2 regions of the Terribacillus sp. FSL K6-0262 genome follow, and region 1 is predicted to be linked to the other one. Evidence: predicted binding sites of a transcription regulator. Region 1 holds the regulator's gene; the other holds the start of a gene.

What was found. Region 1 encodes LexA, which represses DNA repair genes until DNA is damaged. Its sites were predicted from a motif close to CGAACATATGTTCG; they were not measured.
Region 2: a site for LexA is predicted at 8,370-8,383, ahead of addB (helicase-exonuclease AddAB subunit AddB). Genes of this name have one in related genera too.

Annotation. Positions count from the first base shown of each region.
Region 1 covers NZ_CP150277.1:87,726-99,032, forward strand. Annotated here, with positions in the region: gene MHI54_RS00400 (small acid-soluble spore protein P) at 1-98, shown strand, start outside; gene MHI54_RS00405 (ATP-binding protein) at 138-1,244, opposite strand; gene MHI54_RS00410 (cytochrome c biogenesis protein CcdC) at 1,424-1,897, opposite strand; gene MHI54_RS00415 (response regulator) at 1,927-2,286, opposite strand; gene MHI54_RS00420 (Na(+)/H(+) antiporter subunit B) at 2,264-2,734, opposite strand; gene MHI54_RS00425 (cytochrome c biogenesis protein CcdA) at 2,789-3,484, opposite strand; gene MHI54_RS00430 (YndM family protein) at 3,572-3,985, opposite strand; gene MHI54_RS00435 (nucleotidyltransferase domain-containing protein) at 4,100-4,846, opposite strand; gene MHI54_RS00440 (YneF family protein) at 5,053-5,274, opposite strand; gene sirA (sporulation inhibitor of replication protein SirA) at 5,318-5,716, opposite strand; gene tkt (transketolase) at 5,874-7,877, opposite strand; gene MHI54_RS00455 (DUF896 domain-containing protein) at 8,004-8,228, opposite strand; gene MHI54_RS00460 (recombinase family protein) at 8,271-8,930, opposite strand; gene lexA (transcriptional repressor LexA) at 9,214-9,843, shown strand; gene MHI54_RS00470 (AraC family transcriptional regulator) at 10,193-10,975, opposite strand; gene MHI54_RS00475 (alpha-glucosidase/alpha-galactosidase) at 11,149-11,307, opposite strand, start outside.
Region 2 covers NZ_CP150277.1:571,628-582,934, reverse strand. Annotated here, with positions in the region: gene hemH (ferrochelatase) at 1-708, shown strand, start outside; gene hemY (protoporphyrinogen oxidase) at 701-2,122, shown strand; gene MHI54_RS02945 (DUF6434 domain-containing protein) at 2,144-2,701, opposite strand; gene MHI54_RS02940 (MBL fold metallo-hydrolase) at 2,858-3,589, shown strand; gene MHI54_RS02935 (lipoate--protein ligase) at 3,681-4,676, shown strand; gene MHI54_RS02930 (M48 family metalloprotease) at 4,729-5,898, shown strand; gene MHI54_RS02925 (competence protein ComK) at 6,026-6,550, shown strand; gene MHI54_RS02920 (hypothetical protein) at 6,498-6,887, opposite strand; gene MHI54_RS02915 (TVP38/TMEM64 family protein) at 7,088-7,732, shown strand; gene lepB (signal peptidase I) at 7,787-8,329, shown strand; gene addB (helicase-exonuclease AddAB subunit AddB) at 8,458-11,307, shown strand, end outside.

The sequences.
Region 1 (11,307 bases):
AACATCCAGAGAAGGTGAATGAGCCGCTGAGCGGGTCGAAGAAAGTGAAAAACAAAAATCATAGCAGACAAAAACATCATAGTCATCACGACATGTAAAAGAAAACATGGCCTCCTCGCAGGGGCCATGTATAAATATTATAAGGTTACAGGCAGGGACACCCTGAATGTGCTACCCTTGATTTCATTTCGAAGGATATCAAGGCTGCCATTATGCTTGTCCAGTATTTGAGCACAAATCATCAATCCAAGTCCCGTACCTTCTTTCTTTGTCGTAAAGAAAGGCTCCTTGAGCTTGGCAAGCACCTCATCCGGGATACCAGGCCCTTCATCCACGACATCCACTATACATTCTTCACCTTCTTGCCGCTGACGTATATCAATCTTGCCGCCATTCGGCATTTCTTCAAGTGCATTCTTGATAAGATTGATGAAGAGCTGTTTGATTTGAGATCTGTCACAGAGCAGCCTGCTATTCGATCCTTTTTCAAAATTGATCTGGACATTCTGCAGCCTTGCTTGTGAGTACAGCAGGGTGATGACATCCTGCAGCATTTCATGGATCGATTCCGATTCTTTGTTTTCCGCTACAGGTTTTGAAATGAATAGAAGCTCGGAAGTGATGGTTTCGATTTTCTGTATCTCATCCACCATGATCTTGTAATACTCTTCTTTGCGGCTGATACCCGCCTGGATGAGCTGGAGGAAGCCCTTCAGACTCGTAAGCGGGTTACGGATTTCATGCGCTATCCCAGCTGCAAGCTGTCCTGCCACACTCATTTTTTCCGAACGGAACATCATTTCCTCGATTTCTTTTTTATCGGAGACATCCTTGGCAACCCCGATATAATAAGGGGCATCTTGCTCCTTTACAAGTGAGATGCTGGCCTCCATCCATATATGCTTCCCCCTGTTATCCACAGCCGTGAAATGGAATCGCTGGGGCCATTCCGTCGCTGATTTGAACCTGTTTTTCAGGACAGGCACTTCACATGGATCCAAATAAGTCAAAGAAGACGTGCCGAACAATTCCTCTGGCAAATAGCCCAGCAGCCGCGTGACCGACGTGGAAGTATACCGAATCATCCCATCACTGCTGCAGACGAATACGATATCAAAACCGTTTTCATCGATCCATCGCAGCAGCGGTGCCGGAAGTTCAGCCAAAGAATGTGCCTCAAAGCCTGTCGAATCAAATGAAGCCGCCCTTGCCTTTTTCTCTGTCTTATAGTCGTCTTCGTTCAAGCTCCTTCGCCCCCTTTTATGTGACCTTCGTGCATCTATGTATGTATAAGTCCTTTTGTAATGTATGTTACTACAATTAAGCAAAAAACAAAACGCTCGTGCCATGATTTTCCTAAAACTTGTATGTCCTCAGTCTATGAAAAAAGACTTTCTCACTGGAAGAAAGTCTTTTCACACCATCAGGTGACTTGCAAGCTTCTTTCAAGCCGTTTGTACTTCCAAAGCATTGCAATCCGCCAGGAAGCGATCATGCCAAAGGCCAGCAGGAAGAAGACACCGCCCATCTCCCCTATTTCGATCGTCTGGCCGATCGCCACTTTGAGTAAAACCCGGACAAACACGAGACCGACAAGTATGATTGCGAATGCCTTCGAAGGCTTCAGGAAAATCTCCTGATCCCTGACTTCAAAATTGGAAGTCAGGATCAGCAAACTGGAAAAAATGATTCCTGCCCCCAATGAAAACCAAACCTCCGGCCAAGGTACACGGAACACCGGAAAAATGAACATCAGCGCTCCGGTACTCATGAAAAGGGGCGGCAGGATGATTTTCTTGGCCGTAACCGGTCTGGCTGCAGCCCGCATCCGTATCATGGCAACAGCCAGTCCCATACATGCCACCAGGATGGTACTGATGATAACAGGTAATGTCATACCCTTACCTTCTTTCAATTTACATTTCTTTAAGCGAGAATACGCTCCACAGTCTCAATCACTCGGACATCCTCGAAAGGCTTCGTAATAAAATCCTTTGCGCCAAGCTCGATCGCTTGCATGACGATGCGCTGCTGACCCATTGCAGAACACATGATCACCTTGGCATCCGGATCCATCCCGATGATCTCCTTCAAGGCTGCAAGCCCATCCTTATGCGGCATCGTGATATCCATGAACACAAGATCAGGATGGGTATCACGAAACTTTGAGACTGCTTCCAGTCCATCCGCAGCCTCCCCGACAACCTCATGATTGTTCTCGGTAAGCAGACCGCGCAATGTCTTCCGCATGAATTTTGCATCATCAACTATCAATATTTTTGCCACTTACATTCTCCTCACTGCTTGAACGATCTTGTGCGATGGACAGAATGATCGTCAGGGCGATACCGACAACGGTAAGATATACCCCCAGATCAAAAAGTGTCGCTGTAGCCAACTCCAGTTCCCCTAGTACCGGCAAATGGATATACGTGAAGGTATGGCTCAGGAATGGCTGTCCGAATAGGAATGACCCAGCACTGGTCAGGACCGCAATCAGCACACCCATCACCGTCAACACACGATAATTGATCGGCAGAACCTTGCTGACCGTCTTAAATCCATATGCCATATACATAAGCACCAGTGCAGCAGCAGTTCCCAGACCTCCGATGAATCCACCGCCCGGGGAATTATGGCCTGCAAAGAACAGATAGACCGAAAACCCTAGCAACAAGAAAGAGATGAGCACGGTTGTTGTTTTGAAAATTAAATTATTCGGTGAAAATTCCACAATCGACACCCTTTCCCTACATATTTTAAACTACTTCGCAGCATTTTTCACGATTTAAAAACCGTAAAAAGAGAAAAAACCGCCAAGATAAGCTGTTATCCTTGTTGTCAAATCGAATAGAAGCAAAATGCCGATCAGAATCAGGAAATAGCCGCTCACTTCATGCAAGAGCTTACCCGCTCTCTGCAATTTTTGCAGACGATATCCGAAAAAACCACAAACAAAAAAGGGAATGCTGAAACCAAGGACATAAGCCGACATCAGCGGGACGGCTTGAAGCGGCTGCAGTGCAGCAGTCGTCATGATCCCCGCCAATATCGGGCCTGTACATGGCGTCCAGCCCATGGCAAAGGCCAGTCCGATCAGGAAAGAACCCGCATATCCAGACGGTCTGTCCTTAAAACGAAACAAGCTTCCGGATGACTGCCATCTCCCTCCCAGCAATCCTATCTGTATCGCTCCCAATAGGATAAGGAAAGCTCCCCCGATGACACGTATGTATGCTTGATAAGCAAAAAGTAATTCAGATAATGCCAGTGCACTGTAGCCCAGCAATAAAAAAATCGCCGAAAACCCAAGCAAAAAGAAAATCGTATGCAAGAACCATCCATAGGCATGCGATTTTCCGCTGGATGAAGCCGGATTAACTCCAGTCAAATAGGATAGAAATGCCGGATAAAGCGGAAGGACACACGGGGATAAAAAGGATAGAAATCCTGCAGAAACAGCCAGCAGTATCGAAACCTCCACAAGATACCTCCTCCTTGATCATTCGGCAAGCAAAAGGAATCCCCATATAGGGATTCCTTCCATTAACTCATTCTACTATAGCATAATTCAGGACATACCAACAGTTTGGGCATTGTGATCTTCAATGACTTGATTATTGACATAAGGATGGAAGAACAACTCGCCGATACCGATCACGACGGTGGAAATCAAGGATGCCAGCACAACATTATCATCAGGATCCAGCAATGCTTCCCCCAACACCCAAAGCACGATGAATGCGAGGACGGCATCACACACTGTCGCAATTGCATTCCGCTTGGTAAAATCACCATCCGGCTTGCTCCGATCCCCTGATCGGCTGAGGATAAACAAATCCCCGATCACATAAGCAGCGATCGTCAAGACGACACTCATAAGCAGCGTATCACCGAATTCCGCATCGAACATCAGAGTGAAAACAATCCATAAAACAGCTAAAATCATGATGAATTTGATCAATAGTGCCTTTACATGTTTCATTTTGCCCACTCACTCCTTTTCTTCTTTACTTTTACCTTCATATTTGCAGAATAAAACCTATTGTCTGCATTATGAGTGTTGCCTGCTTCCTGTATTTCATACCTTTGCCGGCACTTACCAGCCGCCTTCTTCTTTCATTGCTGCAATATTTATGCTGACCAAGAGCTCATCAATGGCATGACGATCCGGCTCTTCTGGAAGCATGGAATCCTCTGCTGCCTTCCGGAGATCTTCATCCAACGACTCGATAAGCTCCACTGCTTCACCAAATGTGTATTTACCATTCCTGCAGTCAAGCAAAAAACCGCGATTTGGCCTGTAGGTGCTGAAATCGCCTGTTTCCAGTATCTCAATCGCGCTGGTCAGCAGCCTTACGCTATGCATAAAGAATTTCGTGTCGTACTCATACTGCTCGATCAAGTCCTGTCTGCCGGATCTGCTGGAATTTCTCTGCTTAAGCTTTTGGATCTGGGACTCGGCATAGCCACCAAATTTTTTGTGGATTGCTTTAGAAAGGAATAAATGCCGATCATCGATTAACCGCTGCCCCAAGTCTGTCACTTTTAAGTACTGCTCTCCATTCAAAAATAATATTTCGATGTTATTGGGCACCCCAGCCATAGCATCCTTGACGAACTTCGTGATATGGATGATATTGATATCGATATCATCTTTCATGTTTTTGAAGTTTTTACCGCCGCTGCTGTTATATTCATTGAAGGAATCCAGCCCCAGGAAGTAACTTGCAGGCGGGATGCATATTCCTTTGAAATCTTTATCAGAATCCTCGGTATTCGTGCCATATGCATAACTTCCCGTTGGAGCCAGGATGATTGTTCTCTCTTCCAGCCAGTCAAACATTCAGCATCTTTCCCCCTTCTCCATCCAGTGATAGTTTCCGCATAAATCCAGAAAATATAAAATAGATGAAGCTTGAAATAACATCAAAAAAACCACGTTTCCTGCTAAATCTCTAAGCAGAAAACGTGGTTTTTCGATTTCATTGAAATCTTTTTGCAATGCCAAATCGCCAACTTGAAACGTCAAAGCTATATAGAAATAATTGCTTATTTACCTTGTTGGTTATTCATTGCGCGCATCATTTGGTTGATTTTCTTTTGTGATGGTTTTTGACCCATTTGCATCATCATTGTACGAAGCATCTGTTCATTAATTGGCGGGTTCTTCTTCAGATAATTCATCATGTATCTTCTGGCGATGAAAAATCCAAGCGCAACGCCGATAATCAATGCAGCCAGTGCTATAAGTACGACCCAGATCGGACTCATATTGGCTTCCTCCTTCAAAATATCTCTAATCTAGTATAGACAATCAAAAGGAAGAATACAATAGATGAACCCGTGATTGCAAGTCATTTTTTATGATCGGGGCGATCCAGCCGCAGTTGTTGGCCGCAGGTTCGATGATGAAAAAGGATGAATCGAAATGGCGCAGCTGTGAGAAGATGGTCTCTTCAGCGGTCGTCAAGGAATCGCAGACAACGCGGAGGCAGTGCTGATCAGCTTCGATTTGCACATTGTCATCTTGATGGAGTGCTTGCTGCAGTGATGCATCGGGAGGAAATTCATTTGTGATATAGTCCAGCTGCTCCTGTACATATGCGGTTTTCTCCTCCTGACTGGAGAGGAAAAAGCGATATAGGATATCCGATTTATAAAAATAACGGAAGTAGATCTCATGTTTCACCCAATAGACAAAATACTCTTTCATAAGCTTGTCCCTCCTTCTCCCTTTGAAAGAATAGTATACGTGAGACAGCGTTGCTTAATCCCTCGGAACTTGTAGCAAAGAGACACGAAGATGCAGAGTTTTGCTCGGATTTTGTCGTATAAGAAAATACCGGTCACAAGCGTGACCGGTATTTTCATCAATTCAATATGGATTTCACTTGTTCGATGACATTTTCGACTGTGAAGCCGAATGCTTCGATCAATTTATCACCGTTGCCGGACGCACCGAACGTGTCGATGCCGATGACCTTGCCTTCCAGGCCTACATATCTTTCCCAGCCAAGCGGGGAAGCCATTTCAATACCGACACGCTTCTTCACTGCAGGCGGCAGGACACTATCCTTGTAGGACTGGTCTTGCAGTTCGAAACGATCCCAGGATGGCATGCTGACGACAGAAGCATCGATATCCTGCTCACGAAGCGCTGCCTGCGCACGTACAGCAAGCTGTACTTCCGATCCGCTCGCCAGAAGCAAGACATCCGGTGTTTCTTTTTGTGCTGGGCTGACAACATATGCCCCCTTCTTCACACCCTCATATGCCGCTTGCTGTGTCGATGGCAATGTAGGAAGATCCTGACGCGTCAGGACTAATGCAGTCGGAACTTTTTCGGATTCCATCGCCAGTCTCCAAGCAGCCTGTGTTTCATTGCCATCGGCAGGACGGACAACGCTCAAGCCAGGCATTGCTCTTAGGGATGCCAGCTGCTCGATCGGCTCATGCGTCGGACCATCTTCACCGACAGCGATGGAATCGTGTGTCAATACATAAGTCACAGGCGTCCCCATCAAAGCGGACAGACGGATTGCCGGACGAAGGTAATCGCTGAATACGAAGAATGTTCCGCCATACACTTTCAGGCCGCCATGAAGCGCCATACCATTCAAGGCAGCACCCATCGCGAATTCACGCACACCGAACCAGATATTGCGGCCGCTGTAGTTGGCCTTGGAGAAGTTCTCTTCTTTTGCAAGCAGCGTCTTGTTTGAACCGGCAAGGTCCGCGCTTCCGCCAAACAAAGCCGGCACAGTATCAGCGATTGCATTCAGTACTTTTCCGGAAGCAGAACGAGTGGCAGTCACATCTTTGCCTTCCTCATACGTCGGAAGCGCATCTGCCCATCCTTCCGGAAGCTCACCCTTGATTGCAGCAGACAGCTCTTTTGCAAGCTCGGGATATGCTTCTTCGTACTTGGCGAATAGCTCATTCCAAGCGTTTTCAGCTTCGGCGCCATTTTTGGCAACCTTCTCTTCGAAATCGGCATAGACCTCTTCCGGTACATGGAAGTCCTCATGCTCCCACTTGTAAAATTCCTTCGTAAGTTTTACTTCATCCACACCCAGCGGCGCACCATGGGAGGCGCTTTTCGCTGACTTGTTCGGCGAACCGTAACCGATGACAGTCTTCACTTCAATCAGGGTAGGCTGCGTTGTGTTTGCTTTCGCTTCTTTGATTGCTTCACGGATTGCATCCACATTCGTTCCTTCTTCGACACGAATCACTTGCCAGCCGTACGCTTTGAAGCGGTCTTCCACATTCTCAGAGAAGCTGTGATGAAGGTCGCCATCAAGCGAGATATCATTTGAATCATACAGGACGATCAGCTTGTCCAGGCCAAGGTGACCGGCAAGCGATGCCGTTTCGTGCGAAATACCTTCCATCAAGTCACCATCACCGCAAATAGCGTATGTATAGTGATCCACGACTGGGAAACCATCCTTGTTGTATTTGGCTGCAAGATGCGCCTCGGCCATTGCCATACCAGTAGCCATGGCGATGCCTTGTCCAAGCGGACCAGTCGTTGCTTCGACACCATCCGTATGATGCACTTCCGGATGTCCTGGTGTACGGGATCCGAACTGACGGAATGATTTCAAGTCATCGATGGATACCTTATATCCGGATAAATGCAAGAGGGAATACAGCAGCATGGAACCGTGCCCTGCAGACAATACGAAACGGTCCCGGTTGAACCAGTGGGAATTCTTCGGATTGTGGACCATGAAATCGGTGAAAAGCGTATACGCCATCGGTGCGGCCCCCATCGGCATACCCGGATGGCCGGAATTAGCAGCTTCGATCGCATCGATTGATAACGTACGAATTGTATTGATTGAAAGCAATTCTGTAGTCTGAACCATGTGAACATCCCTTTCATCTAGCAAATTATGTACTCTTTTTCATCCTATACCTAAATGCTCCGATAGACAAGGATTTATACATAGAAAAAGAAGGGATTGGCTGAGCATGATGCCAGCCATCCCTTCTTAATTATCTTCCCGCATTTTCTTTACTTTATCCGGTGTAACATCGTTTCCTTCCGGATCAATGATCGTCATGGTCTTGAATTGATTTTTGAACGAAGTGCGGACATTCTTCAAGTATTCCTGTCTAAGCTCCTTCTGCTCTTTCTGTTCGCCAAGGCTGAGACCTTCCGTTTTCGCTTTATGTGCCAACGCATTTATGCGTGCCAGTTTTTCTTTGGATATCATGTGTATATGCTCCTTTAAGCATTAAAGTTCATACACACTATGTTACCTGCTACCGTCCTCCGATTCAAGCGAAAGATATTCCTGGTACCTTCTATGTACGGTCGCCTTCGATACCTGGAAGCCCATACCGCGAAGAACAGAGCTGATTTCCTGAAAGGTGAGCTTGTTGTTTCTCAGCCTGATCACCTCTTGGATCGGAAAGTCAATCCGCTCCCTGCCTGGTGCTGCCTGCTGGTTGCCCAGATTCTTACTCGGATCATAACCGGCTTCAATCGCCCGCCTCATGCCCCGTTTTATCTTCATATTATGAATCTTCCTTTGGTACTCCTCGACAATACCGACAATCTGGAGCACCATACCATCCGATTCAGAAAGCTGGAATTCACCATGCTGGCTCAGCGTGTAGACCTTGACCTCCAGCTTTTGCAAGTGATGGAATAAAGCAATTTTGGTGTTGCCCCTGCCCAGCCTTGTTTCATCCTGGATAAGAAGGCAATCCGCTTCACCTGCTGTGAATAGATCCAGCATGCGGAAGATACCCGGGCGTTCAATCTCATAGCCGCTCTGTCTCTCTTCTATGATATCGATGACCTCTATATCGGCGGAAGCAGCAAGACTCATGAGCTCCTCGCGCTGCCGCTCAATCGAGCTTGCCTGCTCGTCCTTTTCTGTACTGACTCTGCAATAGATGACTGCTTTCATTGATGTACCCTCTCACTTCAGCTAATTAGACACTCATAATAAGTGTAAAGTATAAGAAGAAAAGCGTGAAGCCGAAAAGCACATAGTAGAATAGATCTGATTTCGCTAATTTTTTGAACATGGTTGACCCCTCCGTATTTAAGAACGTGCGTTCTCATTTGTTAATTCCATTATATACGAACATAGGTTCTAGTCAAGCGTTTTTTCGAACGGATGTTTGTATATTGAAATCTATCGTGTTATACTGTATGTAATAAAAATATATGCACGGGGTGTTCGATACATGATGAAACTATCGAAAAGACAGGAAGCGATTCTAGCATACATAAAGGAGCAGGTTCTCGATAAAGGCTACCCGCCATCCGTCAGGGAAATCGGGGAAGCAGTAGGCTTGGCATCCAGCTCCACGGTACATGGCCATCTTTCCAGACTGGAGAAAAAGGGACTGATTCGGCGCGACCCTACAAAGCCGCGTGCCATCGAGGTCCTTTCATTGGATAGCGAAGAACAGACAGATATCCCGCGCAGCGAAGCGAATTATGCGCCGGTAATCGGGAAAGTGACGGCAGGTATCCCGATCACCGCCGTTGAGAATATCGAGGAATACGTACCGGTACCAAGCCATCTTGTAGGTCCGGATGACAATATTTTCGTGCTTGTGGTTGTCGGGGAGAGTATGATCGAGGCCGGCATCCTGGACGGGGACATGGTCATCGTCAAACAGCAGCAGACCGCTCAGAACGGGGAAATCGTCGTTGCGATGACAGAGGACAACGAAGCAACGGTCAAACGATTCTTCAAGGAAGAGAACCAGATCCGCCTGCAGCCGGAGAACAGTACAATGGAACCGATCATCCTGGATAATGTCAGCATCCTGGGAAAAGTAATCGGTCTATATCGCTCTATCCAATAGAAAATCGGCTTCGGCCGTTTTTTTCATATATTTTACACAATTCCACCCTTCTTTCGACACATTTTTTGGGTATATTAGAATATGCTTTTACCAAAAGCTAGAAAGCAGGTGGAATCGTGAAGCTGTTTTACAAGCTTGTGTGCAAAATACGAGGCCGTCATAAGATTGATAGTGTTACAGATTCATGCAAATGCGGGTATACGAGAAGCTACCGTAAGGAAGAACACAGCATGGATGATTATTATCTTAAGGAACGCTGAGCACAGAATAAAATAAGGAGCTTGCCCTTTGCGGCAGGCTCCTCTTTTATATGGAGTATTATATATGCAGTGCGCTGAACCGAAAAAACTCATCCATCCGTTATGACGCGATCGATCTTGGATGGGTTCTTTCTTTTCCTGAATTCTCCCGCCGCCATACCAATCGATTTCCGAAATACTTTATTGAAATAATTTGCGTTTGAGTACCCCACCCTTTCTGCAATCTCTGTGATGGGCAATCTTGTTGTCATCAGCAAATCAACGGCTTTTTGGATCCTGATTCTTGTAAGATACTTCATAGGTGTCGTATCCATATGATTCTGAAATTGCTTGACCAGATGATATTTGGAATAGCCTGATACTGCGGCGATGTCACTCAATGAAATGGGAGCAGCATAGTGTGTCTGGATATAGGATAAAGTTTTCGTGATTTGACCGGAAGGGTCTTTCTTTTGCTTTTCCATATTCTTCACGAATCGATGACACTCCATGATATATTCGTAAGCTCTGGCAGATGCCTGATAAGCATCCGTAATCCTATTTTCGATGGTATCCTGATATATTGCGAATAATAGCCGGATAAGCTTCGATTCGGGAGAAATCCGCAATACCGGCCCATTATGTTCATCGATGAAACGCCAGCACTCCAACGCTTTACTGCCTACCAAGGTAATGAAAATGAATTCCCACCCGTCACTGTCCTCCGGAAGGTAGTAGCGATGTGCACCGGGAATTTCGACAAGGAATGCTTCCCCCGCCTTAAGTGAATGGATCTTTCCATCCTTCTCAAGATTCCCCGTGCCCGATAACGTGTACTGAAAGATGTATGTGCCAATATCCTGTCTCTTCAATCCATCCCAGTCATAGCTCATGCCCGGTGATTTTTTATCCCTGCCCAGCAATAGGATGTTTGCTGTTTCATCTATTTCGGCTTCCTGAAAATGAAAGCCGTAGACGCCGTAATCTTTTTTCTCATTTCTTTGATTCGTATCAATGATCGTCTCTCTCCCTTATCATCCTAGATTCAAAAAGAAATCGACATCAATCAAAGTCTGACTGTCCCTTTCGCTACTGAATACGCCGGCAGCATGTCACCATGTGCTTCAATCAAATCATCGCACATGCTGATGATGTCATCCATGGAAAGTTCGGCAGCTGTATGCGGATCAAGCAAGGCTGCTTGATAGATTTTTTCCTTTGATTT
Region 2 (11,307 bases), 480 kb from region 1:
AAAGCTTATCTTGGCCTGAAGCATATCGAGCCTTGGATCGAAGACGGTGTTGCTGCAATGGCGAAGGATGGTATCACAGAAGCCATTTCCCTCGTATTGGCACCACATTACAGTACATTCAGTGTCAAATCCTATAACGAGCGTGCCCAAAAAGCAGCTGCCGAAGCTGGCAACCTTCAGATTACGTCCGTGGAAAGCTGGTATGATGAGCCGGGATTCATCAAACACTGGTCAGATAAGATTTCCGAAATTTTCGCTGGCATGGACAAGGAAGAACGTGAAAAAGCAGCATTGATCGTATCTGCTCACAGCCTTCCGGAAAAAATCCTTCAGCATGGCGATCCATACCCAGATCAGTTGAAGCGTACAGCTGAGTTGATCCAGGAGCAGACTGGCATCAAGAATGTCGAGCTTGGCTGGCAGAGTGAAGGGAACACGCCTGATCCGTGGCTTGGACCGGATGTACAGGATCTTACACGCGAGCTTTACGAGAAAAAAGGCTACCGTTCCTTCGTCTATGCTCCAGTTGGATTCATCGCGGATCATTTGGAAGTACTCTATGATAATGACTACGAATGTAAGGTCGTGTGTGACGAATTAGGTGCAAAATACTACCGTCCGGCAATGCCGAATACAGATCAGCAGTTCATCGATACATTGGCAAAGGTGGTTTTGGATCAGCAGGCACGAGTTGAGCGACATGGCTGAGAAAAAACAGATTGCAATCGTCGGGGGCGGCATTGCCGGCCTGACGACTGCTTATTACCTGCAAAAGCAGATACGCGCCTATCGTCTGGACTATGAGGTAAAGCTGTTTGAAGCTTCCAGCCGCCTTGGCGGGAAGATCGAGACGCTGAAAAAAGATGGATTCATGATCGAACGCGGTCCGGATTCCTTTTTAGCACGTAAGGAATCAGCATCGCGCTTGATTCATGATATCGGCATGGAGAAGGATCTTGTCCGGAACAATACAGGTCAATCCTTTATATTGGCAGGCAAGAAACTGCATAAAATGCCGAAACGTGCTTTCATGGGTGTGCCGACGGAATTGAAACCTTTCTATCAGTCACGCCTTTTGTCAACAAAGGCGAAAGCACGTATCAGTGTGGAACCGATGCTGCCGAAAGGAAAAGAAGCACAGGATCAATCCATGGGCTTATTCTTCCGTCGCCGATTTGGCGATGAGCTGGTGGAAAATGTGCTCGAGCCCCTATTATCTGGTGTATATGCCGGCGATATCGATGAATTGAGCCTGATGGCGACATATCCGAAGTTCTATGAAGTGGAGCAGCAGTACGGAAGTGTGATCAAAGGACTGCAGGCCACGATGCCGAAGCCTCCGAAACAGAAGAAAAATGTGAAGCCGCCAGGTGCATTCCTTTCCTTGAAGAATGGACTGCAATCCTTGGTGGACGGGCTGGAAAAGCAGCTTGATCCAGGAACCGTCCAACTGGAAACAAGTGTGGATCATATTGAGCGCAAAGACGATCATTATCATCTGCTGCTCGGTAACGGCGAGGTATATCGTGCAGATGCCGCCGTCCTTGCGTCTCCTTTCTTTGCTGTCCAGCGCATGCTGAGCCAGTATGATTTCATGGAACAGCTGAGGGAAATGAAGGCGACATCCGTTGCCACGGTAGCAATGACATTCGATGCATCGGCAATCAAGAAGGATATCGACGGTACGGGCTTCGTTATCTCCCGTAACAGTAAATATCGGATCACTGCTTGTACATGGACGCATAAAAAGTGGGAAGGTACCACACCGGATGGCAAAGTTATGCTTCGCTGCTACGTCGGCAGACCCGATGACAGTGGAGTGGTGGACTTATCGGATGAGGAAATCGTCCAAATTGCCTTGAAGGATTTGAACAAGATCATGAAAATAAAAAGCAAGCCGCTCTTTTCCGTTGTCAGCCGCTGGAAAAAAGCGATGCCGCAATACGTTGTCGGTCATCTGAAGCGCGTTGCCGATGTGCGTGCCAACATGAAAATCCACTTGCCGGGCATATTCCTGGCAGGAGGGTCCTACGATGGAATCGGTATTCCCGATTGTATCGACAGCGGTGAGGAAGCTGTACAGAACGTACTGGCTTACTTGCGTGAAAAAAGCTTCTCCTGAGGGAGAAGCTTTTTTCAATGGTCAGGAACTATGGGAATAAGGCCTGCTTTTTTTCTTGTTCCAAGCCTTGACAGCTTGGGCGCATGATTTGTCTTTATTGGCGGGATCAGAAAAGAATTTACGAATGAAGCGATTATACTCGAATGGAGGAGCAATGTCCTTTTTATATGCAGGACCCTGCTTGCGGATTTCTTCTTCATGCCATGCGCGGATGGCATCTTCATATGTCTTCCCGACATTATCCCGGAAATAGCTTTGTATGTAAGTGGAAAAATGAAAGTGCTCGCCGATTTCTTTTTTGAAAAATGCACGCACATCCTGACTGCAGCGATGATCTTCTGTAATGATGGTGGAGCGGCTGAGCGGTTCAGCGGTTTTCTTCCTTTTGCGGGATTGTTCTTGGGTCGGTTTCTCCATGCTGCCATCCCGGAGGAAACTTTCGATCCGCGCGGTGATTTCCATTTTGGAACCTGATGCAGGAAGTCCGTTTTCACGGCAGAATTGGACGAGTTCTTCTTTCAGCCAATAATAATCCAAGAAATCATCTGCTTTTGTCATTCGTGTCAATTCCGGTCTCAATGGATATCCCCCCATATGCGTTTTTTCTGTTTTTGTTATATTATGTCATATAAGCATGAAGTAGACCAGCCCCCTAAAGGGAGGACCTATGGAAGCAGGGATTAATGGCAAGGGAAATCGGTAATGGTATCAGTAGAAGGAGAGGTGCAGATTGATATGAAATTGACAGTAATAGGATTTTGGGGAGCATATCCTGGCAGGGAGAGTGCCAGCTCCTGTTATGTAGTGGAGAAGGATGGATATTCCCTGCTGCTGGATTGTGGAAGCGGTGCACTATCCAGAATGCCTGCTTTTGTCGATCCGAAGGACTTGAATGCAGTTGTTGTAAGTCATTATCATCCGGATCATGTAGCGGACATTGGTGCATTGCAGCACGTTTGGCAGGTGCAGAACAGTTTGAGAGGAACAGAGGATGTGCTGCCGATATATGGCCATGAAGAGGACGAGGCAGGCTTCAAGAGCTTGAGCCATAAATTCACGGAAGGGATAGCCTATCAGCCGGATGAAATTTTGAGCATTGGTCCCTTCGCGATTACTTTCATGAAAACGAAGCATCCCGTACCTTGCTATGGCATGCGGATTTCCGATGGTGTATCGGATATCGTCTATACAGCCGACTCCAGTTATTTGGAGGAATGGGCGGAGTTCAGCAAAGGTGCAGACCTGCTCATCACCGATTGTAATTTTTATCAGCATCAGGACGGGGAAGCGGCAGGTCATATGAACAGCCTGCAGGTTGGCGGTATTGCGGAGCAAGCGGGCGTGAAGACGCTCTTCCTGAGTCATCTGCCGCATTTCGGCGAACATCGGCAGCTTCTGGAGGAAGCAAGCAGTGTGTTCAGCGGTGAAGTGAAGCTGGCATATGAAGGATTGGAATGGGAAGGGTGAGACCTTCCCATTTTGTCTGGATTGATAAAGGGCTTATGATTCGGTAGAATATTACTAGGATAAACATTTTCTGACACTGGGGGTCTTTATTTTGCGTTTTATCGATAATGAAGGAATCACAGATCCAAGGATCAACCTTGCGATTGAGGAATATGTGCTGAAAAATTTCGGCAAGGACGATACATACCTGCTTTTCTATATCAATGAACCGTCCATCATCATCGGCCGGAACCAGAACACAATCGAAGAAATCAATACGAAGTATGTGGATGATAACGGCATCAAGGTCGTGCGCCGTCTTTCTGGCGGAGGAGCTGTATATCATGATTTGGGGAACTTGAATTTCAGCTTCATCACCCAAGATGACGGCAATAGCTTCCAGGATTTCGCAAAATTCACAAAACCTGTGACGGATGCATTGAATAAGCTCGGCGTCCCCGCTGAATTGAAAGGACGCAATGATTTGCTTGTCGGCGAACGTAAAATCTCCGGGAATGCGCAATTCTCCACGCGCGGGCTGATGTTCAGCCATGGTACACTGATGTACGATTCTGAAATTGAGCATGTTGTCTCTGCCTTGAAGGTGAAGAAAGAGAAAATCGAATCCAAAGGGATCAAATCCATCCGCAGCCGGGTGGCGAATATCTCTGAATTCATGGATGAAAAAATCCCTATGCACGAATTCAAGGAAATCCTGCTTCGTTATATTTTCGATGTCGAGGATACGAAGGATGTTCCGCGTTACAAGCTGACAGAAGACGATTGGAAAGCAATTCACAAAATCAGCGAAGAACGTTATCAAAAATGGGAATGGAATTATGGCAAATCACCGAGCTTCAATATTCAGCAGACCCATAAATTCCCTTCAGGCAATGTAGATATCCGCTTGGATGTGAAAAACGGCATCATTGAACAGATCCGTATATTCGGCGATTATTTCGGTGTCGGGGAAGTCGGTGAACTGGAAGAAAAGCTAAGAGGTGTCCGTTATGAGCGTGAGTCGATCCAGCAAGCGCTGGCGGATGTGAATGTGAGCCATTACCTCGGTAAGATCGAAAAAGACGATTTCATCGATCTTATGTATTGATCATGCAAGAGACGAGCCTTAAGGCCGTCTCTTTTTTTACAGGAGGAATCGGATGAAAAAAGTACTGTTTGCTTATGCCGTCTATCTCTTGGCAATCTGGAGTTTCTTTTTGCTGGCCTATCCCGATTTGAATCGGGATGTCAGCGCATATGCCAGCATTGGGCATGCAGTTTATTTTTCACGGCTGCCGCTATTGCCCATTTTCCTTTTTGCAGTCTGGAAGGACAGTAAGCTGCAGGAATTCGCAGCCTCGTTGGAACAGCGGCTTCCCAAGCTATTCGCATTAGCGGTTTTCTTGCTCCTTTTGACCGGTTTGTATGGTATTGTGCAGCTGCCATTCCGTTTGGCGGGATTTTGGAATGCGCGCCAAGGGCAGATCAGTGTCCAGCCATTTGGGGATTGGGCAGGGGAATACTTGCTGAGCTTACTTCTCTTTTATCTGGCAGTCACGGCAGTGGTATTCCTATCGCAGCTCCTGATGAAACGATTCCGTAAAAGCTGGTGGATCGTGCTGTGGCTTCTGCTCGTCCCTGGCGCTATTTTCGTCGTGTACATCCAGCCGATGTGGATCGATCCTCTCTATGAAGACTTCCATCCCCTTCCTGATGGGGAATTGCGAACGGATATCGAGCAGCTGACCGATGCCGCGGGTATCCCGGATGCGACACTCCTGGAGGTCGATAAGAGTGCAAAGACGGTGACATATAATGCGTATGTAACTGGTTTGTTCGGCAGTGCCCGTGTCGTATTGTATGATACAACCATAGATGGATTGGCAGAAGATGAGGTGCTGTTCATTGTCACCCATGAAATCGGCCATTACGTACTGCATCATGTGTATTGGGGAACAGCCGGTTTTCTGGTTCTTGGCTTTCTTCTCCTCTGGGTGACCAAAAGGGTCTCAGACAAGATATTGGCTAAGAAGCAAATCACTGCGCATCAGCTGCAGGCTGTGCCGCTCTTTCTCTTGATCTTGGGCTTGCTGCAGTTTGCAAGTACCCCTGTATCCCTTTATGTATCACGTGAGATGGAGCGTCAGGCCGATGATTATGCACTTGAGCATGCACCTGATACAGCAGCAGGCATCCGCATGTTCGAAAAGATGCAGGAGGTCTCCAAAGGCGATCCAGATCCTTGGCCGGTTTTTGAATGGCTGCGTTCCACTCATCCTTCCAATCGAGATCGTATTGAAAAAATAACGGAATATGAAAAAAACAGGTAGAGTTTTTATATCTCTGCCTGTTTTTGTAAGGATTCCATTAAGAAAATCTGATTCCCCTGTTTTTCTGTCCCGATTTTGCTATTGTAGAGACAACCTTCTTTTCCTGCATCAGAAAGGAATGTTTAAGATGCAGCAGATTGAACAGAGCCCGGCTGTGGCTGAACTTACTCCTCTTACAATGGCAGTGCTTCCGAAGGTTCTTGAAAACGGACAGCCTGGCTGTGAGGTGCTCGAGACAGAGAACAGTTTCACTTTTCGTGCCTCTCCCAGCAAATTCATCGATGTGGCCTGCAAGTTCTATGGAAGCAGCTTGAAGGGCAGACAGGCTGGGGTGAAGGAAATTTGCGGAATAACGCATAAAGCCCCGATATCCGTTGACCCCGTCAGCGGTATGTACTTCTTTCCCACTTCTTCTCCTCTTGCCCACACATGCTCCTGGATTTCACATTCCCATATCAAGCGGATTGAAGCCGCAGCCCATCAGCGTACAAGCCTTACTTTCAAGAATGGTCACACACTTATCCTGGATGTGTCGTATGGATCGATGATGAATCAGGTCCAGCGTACTGCGCAATACCGTTTCCTGCTGGATAAGCGGATCAGGCATTTGTGGAAGTACAGCGGGGATCAGATAGCAGAGCCTTTTGTGTGAGCTCCATCAGGATGGCTTCGACTTTCTTCCGTATTGCCGGATTGAAATAATTCCGCTTTTCCTCGCATTCCTTCGTGATGAATAAAAACGTAGTGAATGCGTCATTCTTCTCTGCGGTCACAATCTGCATATTGCGCTGGCGGAGCTGGATGCGCAGCTTTCGGCGCTCCTCCAGCGCAGCTTTCTCCATTGCTTGTAAGTTATGCAAAAGATATGTTTTTATCTTGTGTTTTCCTTCTTCCACGATCCGGATATCCTGCTGCAGGACAACAATGGCCATGGACAGAAACAGGAAGCGGGATCCCAGCTTATATTCCGACTCACTAAGACAGCGCATATGCCTTTCCTCCTATTGCGAACATAAGTTCCATTATATCCTATTGCTATGCGAAGCGGAAACAGGATAGCACAGGTAATTATTTAATCACCAACCAAATGCAGGAAAAGAAGGGGTTATCCTGTCAGACTTTGCAGGCTCGGGCTTTTCGTTTAAAATGGTAAAAAGATGTTTTTAGCTGGGAATAGGAGAATGGTTAGATGGTCTTAGGTTTTGGATGGAACGATTTGATGGAAATGTTCCGCAATGGAACATGGGACGACTATGTAAAATCCCTGCTGGATCGATATGAGAATCTGGGTCCTATACCCGGCATATTGCTTCCTTATTTTGAAGCTTTCCTGCCGTTTTTGCCGCTTGTTGTATTCGTGCTTACGAATACGGTGGCGTACGGCCTGCTATGGGGCTTCCTGTATTCATGGATTGGCACGTCACTTGGTGCGATCACGGTCTTTTGGCTGATACGGCGCTACCGCCATACACGGGTGATCAATTGGCTGCGTCATAATAAACAAGTTAAGAGAATAACGGAATGGCTGGATCGTCATGGTTTCGGTCCGCTATTCATTTTATTATGCTTCCCATTTTCCCCGTCGGCTATCATCAATGTCGTTGCCGGGTTATCGAGAATCAGCTTGCAGCAATTCGCGCTGGCAGTATTTCTCGGTAAGGCACTGATGATCTTCTCGATTGCTTATATCGGGGACAGTCTGACATCTTTTGCGGAAAATCCGATCAAGACTGTCGTTGTCGCCGTTGCCATCATCCTGTTTTGGATGATCGGCAAGTACGTGGAAGGAAGATTGAAGAAGAACGGCAAGCAGGAGCAGTCCGATAAGGATTGAAGCTGTACCTGCCGGGGTAAAGTGTTCCAAAACACTCACACCGGAGGAAAGTACATGAAAAAGAAAAAACGTTGGAGGTTTTTCTTCCTGTTTGCCGGCATCGTGCTTTTGCTCGTCTGTTTCAGGGAATGGGTCTTTGCGGATTATCGGGTGGAAGGGGAGTCGATGGAGCCTACCTTGCAGGATGGCAACTTCCTGATGGTGAACAAATTCAGGAACGATGCAGATAGTATTCGGCGTTTTGATGTCATCGTCTTTCATGCAACCGAAGATGAGGATTATGTCAAACGAGTGATTGGAATGCCTGGTGATACACTGGAAGTGAGGAATGACAGGCTGTTCGTGAATGGGGAATACCGCCCGGAGCATTATCTGGAAGCCTATAAGGATGATATCGATGGTCGATTGACGTATGATTTTACATTGGAGGATGTGACCGGGCAAACGACTGTACCGGATGGAATGCTGTTCGTCATGGGGGATAATCGCCGCGACAGCCTGGACAGCCGTGCATTTGGTTTCATTCCGATTGAACAGGTTGTCGGGAAGGTGGATGCCCAATTCTGGCCAATGTCTGCAACGGGCCTTGGTGCTTAGCTCCTTATCTTGGATAAGGAGCTTTTCCAATATATGCAATCGAACAAATGTACGCGTTTGTTTTCCTTTCAGCGACGGAACATGATAAAATAAGATTACTAGTTTGGGAGACAGGAGTGAAGTGTAGCATGGGTGTACGTTTTATCGTCGGCCGGTCTGGGGCAGGGAAAAGCCGGGCTTGTCTGGATGAGATAGCAGCCAAATTGAACGAAGATCCGATGGGGCCGAATATATTTTATCTCGTTCCGGATCAGATGACTTTTCAGCAGGAGCAGGCGCTGATCAGACAAACCGGCGTAGAGGGCAGCATCCGCGCACAAGTGTACAGCTTGTCGCGGTTGGCTTGGTATATTCTGCAGGAGACAGGCGGTGCGACCAAGCAGTTCATCAGCTCGACCGGTATCCAGATGATGCTCCGGAAAATCACCGAGGAACGGAAATCCGACTGGAATGTCTTCCAAAAAGCGATCGAGAAGAATGGTTTCATGGGGCAGCTGGAAAGCATGATCACAGAGCTGAAGCGATATCGGGTTACGCCGGAGCTTCTTCATGCCCAAATACAGGAAATGGAGCAGTTTCAGCTGCCGCACTCCCCGGAACGCACGCTTCGGGATAAGCTGGAGGATATCAGTTATATATACGATCGTCTGACCGCGCTATTGCGCGATAAATATATTGACAGCGAGGATCAGCTGCAAGTATTGGCTTCCAAAATCCCGCTGTCGCGGTCTGTGAAAGGGGCGGAAATCTATCTGGATGGTTTCCATCAATTCACGCCGCAGGAGCTGGAGGTAATCGGTGCCCTGATGACGGAAGCCGAGCAAGTCACCGTGACACTTACATTGGACGCAGCGAACCGTCAGGATGTAGATGAGCTTGATTTGTTCGCCCGCACACACGATACATTTCTTCAAATCAAACAGACGGCACAGGAGCGGAATGTTCCGATCACCTCCATCGAGCAGCTGAGCCCGGAGGAGGGACGTTTTGGCCATAACCCTGCCTTCCTGCATTTGGAGAAGCATTTTGAAACTCGCCCCGCACCATCACTGAAAGGGGAAGTACCGGTCACGCTGGCGCAGGCAGTCCATCCGAGGGCGGAGGTCGAAGGGGTGGCGCAGGAAATCATCACACTTGTACGGGAGAAGGGCTATCGTTATCAGGACATAGCATTGCTTTTGAGACAGGCGGATGTGTACCACGAGCTGATTGAAACGGTGTTCAAGGATTATCATATTCCAGTATTCATCGATCAGAAAAAGCCGATGATCCACCATCCGCTGCTGGAATTGATCCGTTCCGGAATGGAAGTGGTCGATGGGAATTGGCGTTATGAGGCCGTGTTCCGCGTCTTGAAGACCGGCTTCATCCCATCAAGCGATGAAGTCTATCCGCTGACGGAAGAAGCGATAGATGAATTGGAGAATTACTGTCTGGAATATGGCATCCGCTCCAGGGATCGCTGGCTGCAAAAAGAAGATTGGATCTTCCAGCGGTTCCGCGGCTTTGAATCGACCCGGCAGACGGATAAGGAATTGGAAACGCAGAAACGGATCAATCATTATCGCCGGCAGGTAGCTGAAGCGATGAAGAAATTCGATCGGAAGCTGCGGGAGGGCAAGACATTCCGTGAACGCTCGATTGCGGTTTACGATTGGCTGGAACAGCTGAAAGTGCCGCAGCGCCTGGAAGAAATGCAAGTCACTTTCGATGAGCGTGGTGAATTGGAAAGGGCAAGGGAACAAGACCAGGTCTGGGATGCCGTGCTCCAGCTGCTGGATGAAGCCGTGGAGATAGTCGGCGAAGAGCGCGTTTCCCTGCAAGTATTCCGTCATACGATGGAAACCGGCTTCGAATCGCTGGAATTCGCCCATATCCCGCCCAGTCTGGATCAGGTGATCGTCGGGACAATCGATCATAGCAAGGTGAGCGGATTGAAATGTGCGTTCCTGCTTGGGGTCAACGAGGGTGTGTGGCCGATGAAGCCCAGGAATGACGGACTCATCAGTGAAGAGGATCGGGAAGTACTGGCGGTATACGGTTTGCAGCTTGCAGCAGGGAGCAAGCGCCAGCTCCTGGATGAAAGCTTTTATATGTATCTCGCTTTTACGGCAGCAAGTGAACGGCTTTGGGTAAGCTATCCGATCAGTGATCAGGAAGGAAAGGCGAAAATGGCGTCTTCGCTCGTACAGCGCATGAAGGATTTATTCGATTGGTGCTGCGATGAGCGTATGCTTCAGGATCCGGAGGACAGCCTGGATACGGCCCGCTTTGTTGCAACCATCGATCAGACCCGGTCTGCGCTTACGACGCAGCTTGCCCGTAAATTGCGCAGCTATCCGATCCATCCGATCTGGGATAGCGTGCTCAACTGGTTCATTCGCCAGGAAAGCGCAGGTGAATTGACGGGAAGGATCCTTCAAAGCCTCTTTTACCGAAATGAGGCAGAAGATTTGAAGGAAGAGACAAAGGAGCAGCTTTTCCCGAAAAAGGTGAAAGCAAGTGTATCCCGCCTGGAAACTTACTATCGATGTTCCTATCAGCATTTCGCCAAGTACAGTCTCGGTTTGGAAAACAGACGGACGTACAAATTGGACGCCCCGGATATCGGTCAGCTTTTCCATGAGGCATTGAAGCAAATCACCGATTGGGTGCAGCTGGAGGGCAGGGATTATGCGCAGCTTAATCGAAACGATGCCGCTGGTTACGCGAAGCGGGCAATGGGGAATCTCGCGCCTGTGCTGCAGAACCAGATACTCCATAGCTCCAACCGCTTCAAGTACATCCAGCAGAAGCTGCAGGAAATCATTGCACGGGCTGCCTATACACTGAGTGAGCAGGCAAGGCAAAGCAAGTTCTCCCCTGTCGGGCTTGAGCTTGATTTCGGCGAGGACAAGACACTGCCTCCGATTGAGATCGCACTGCCAAACGGCTATGATGTGCAGCTGAGGGGACGGATCGACAGGGTTGACAAGGCG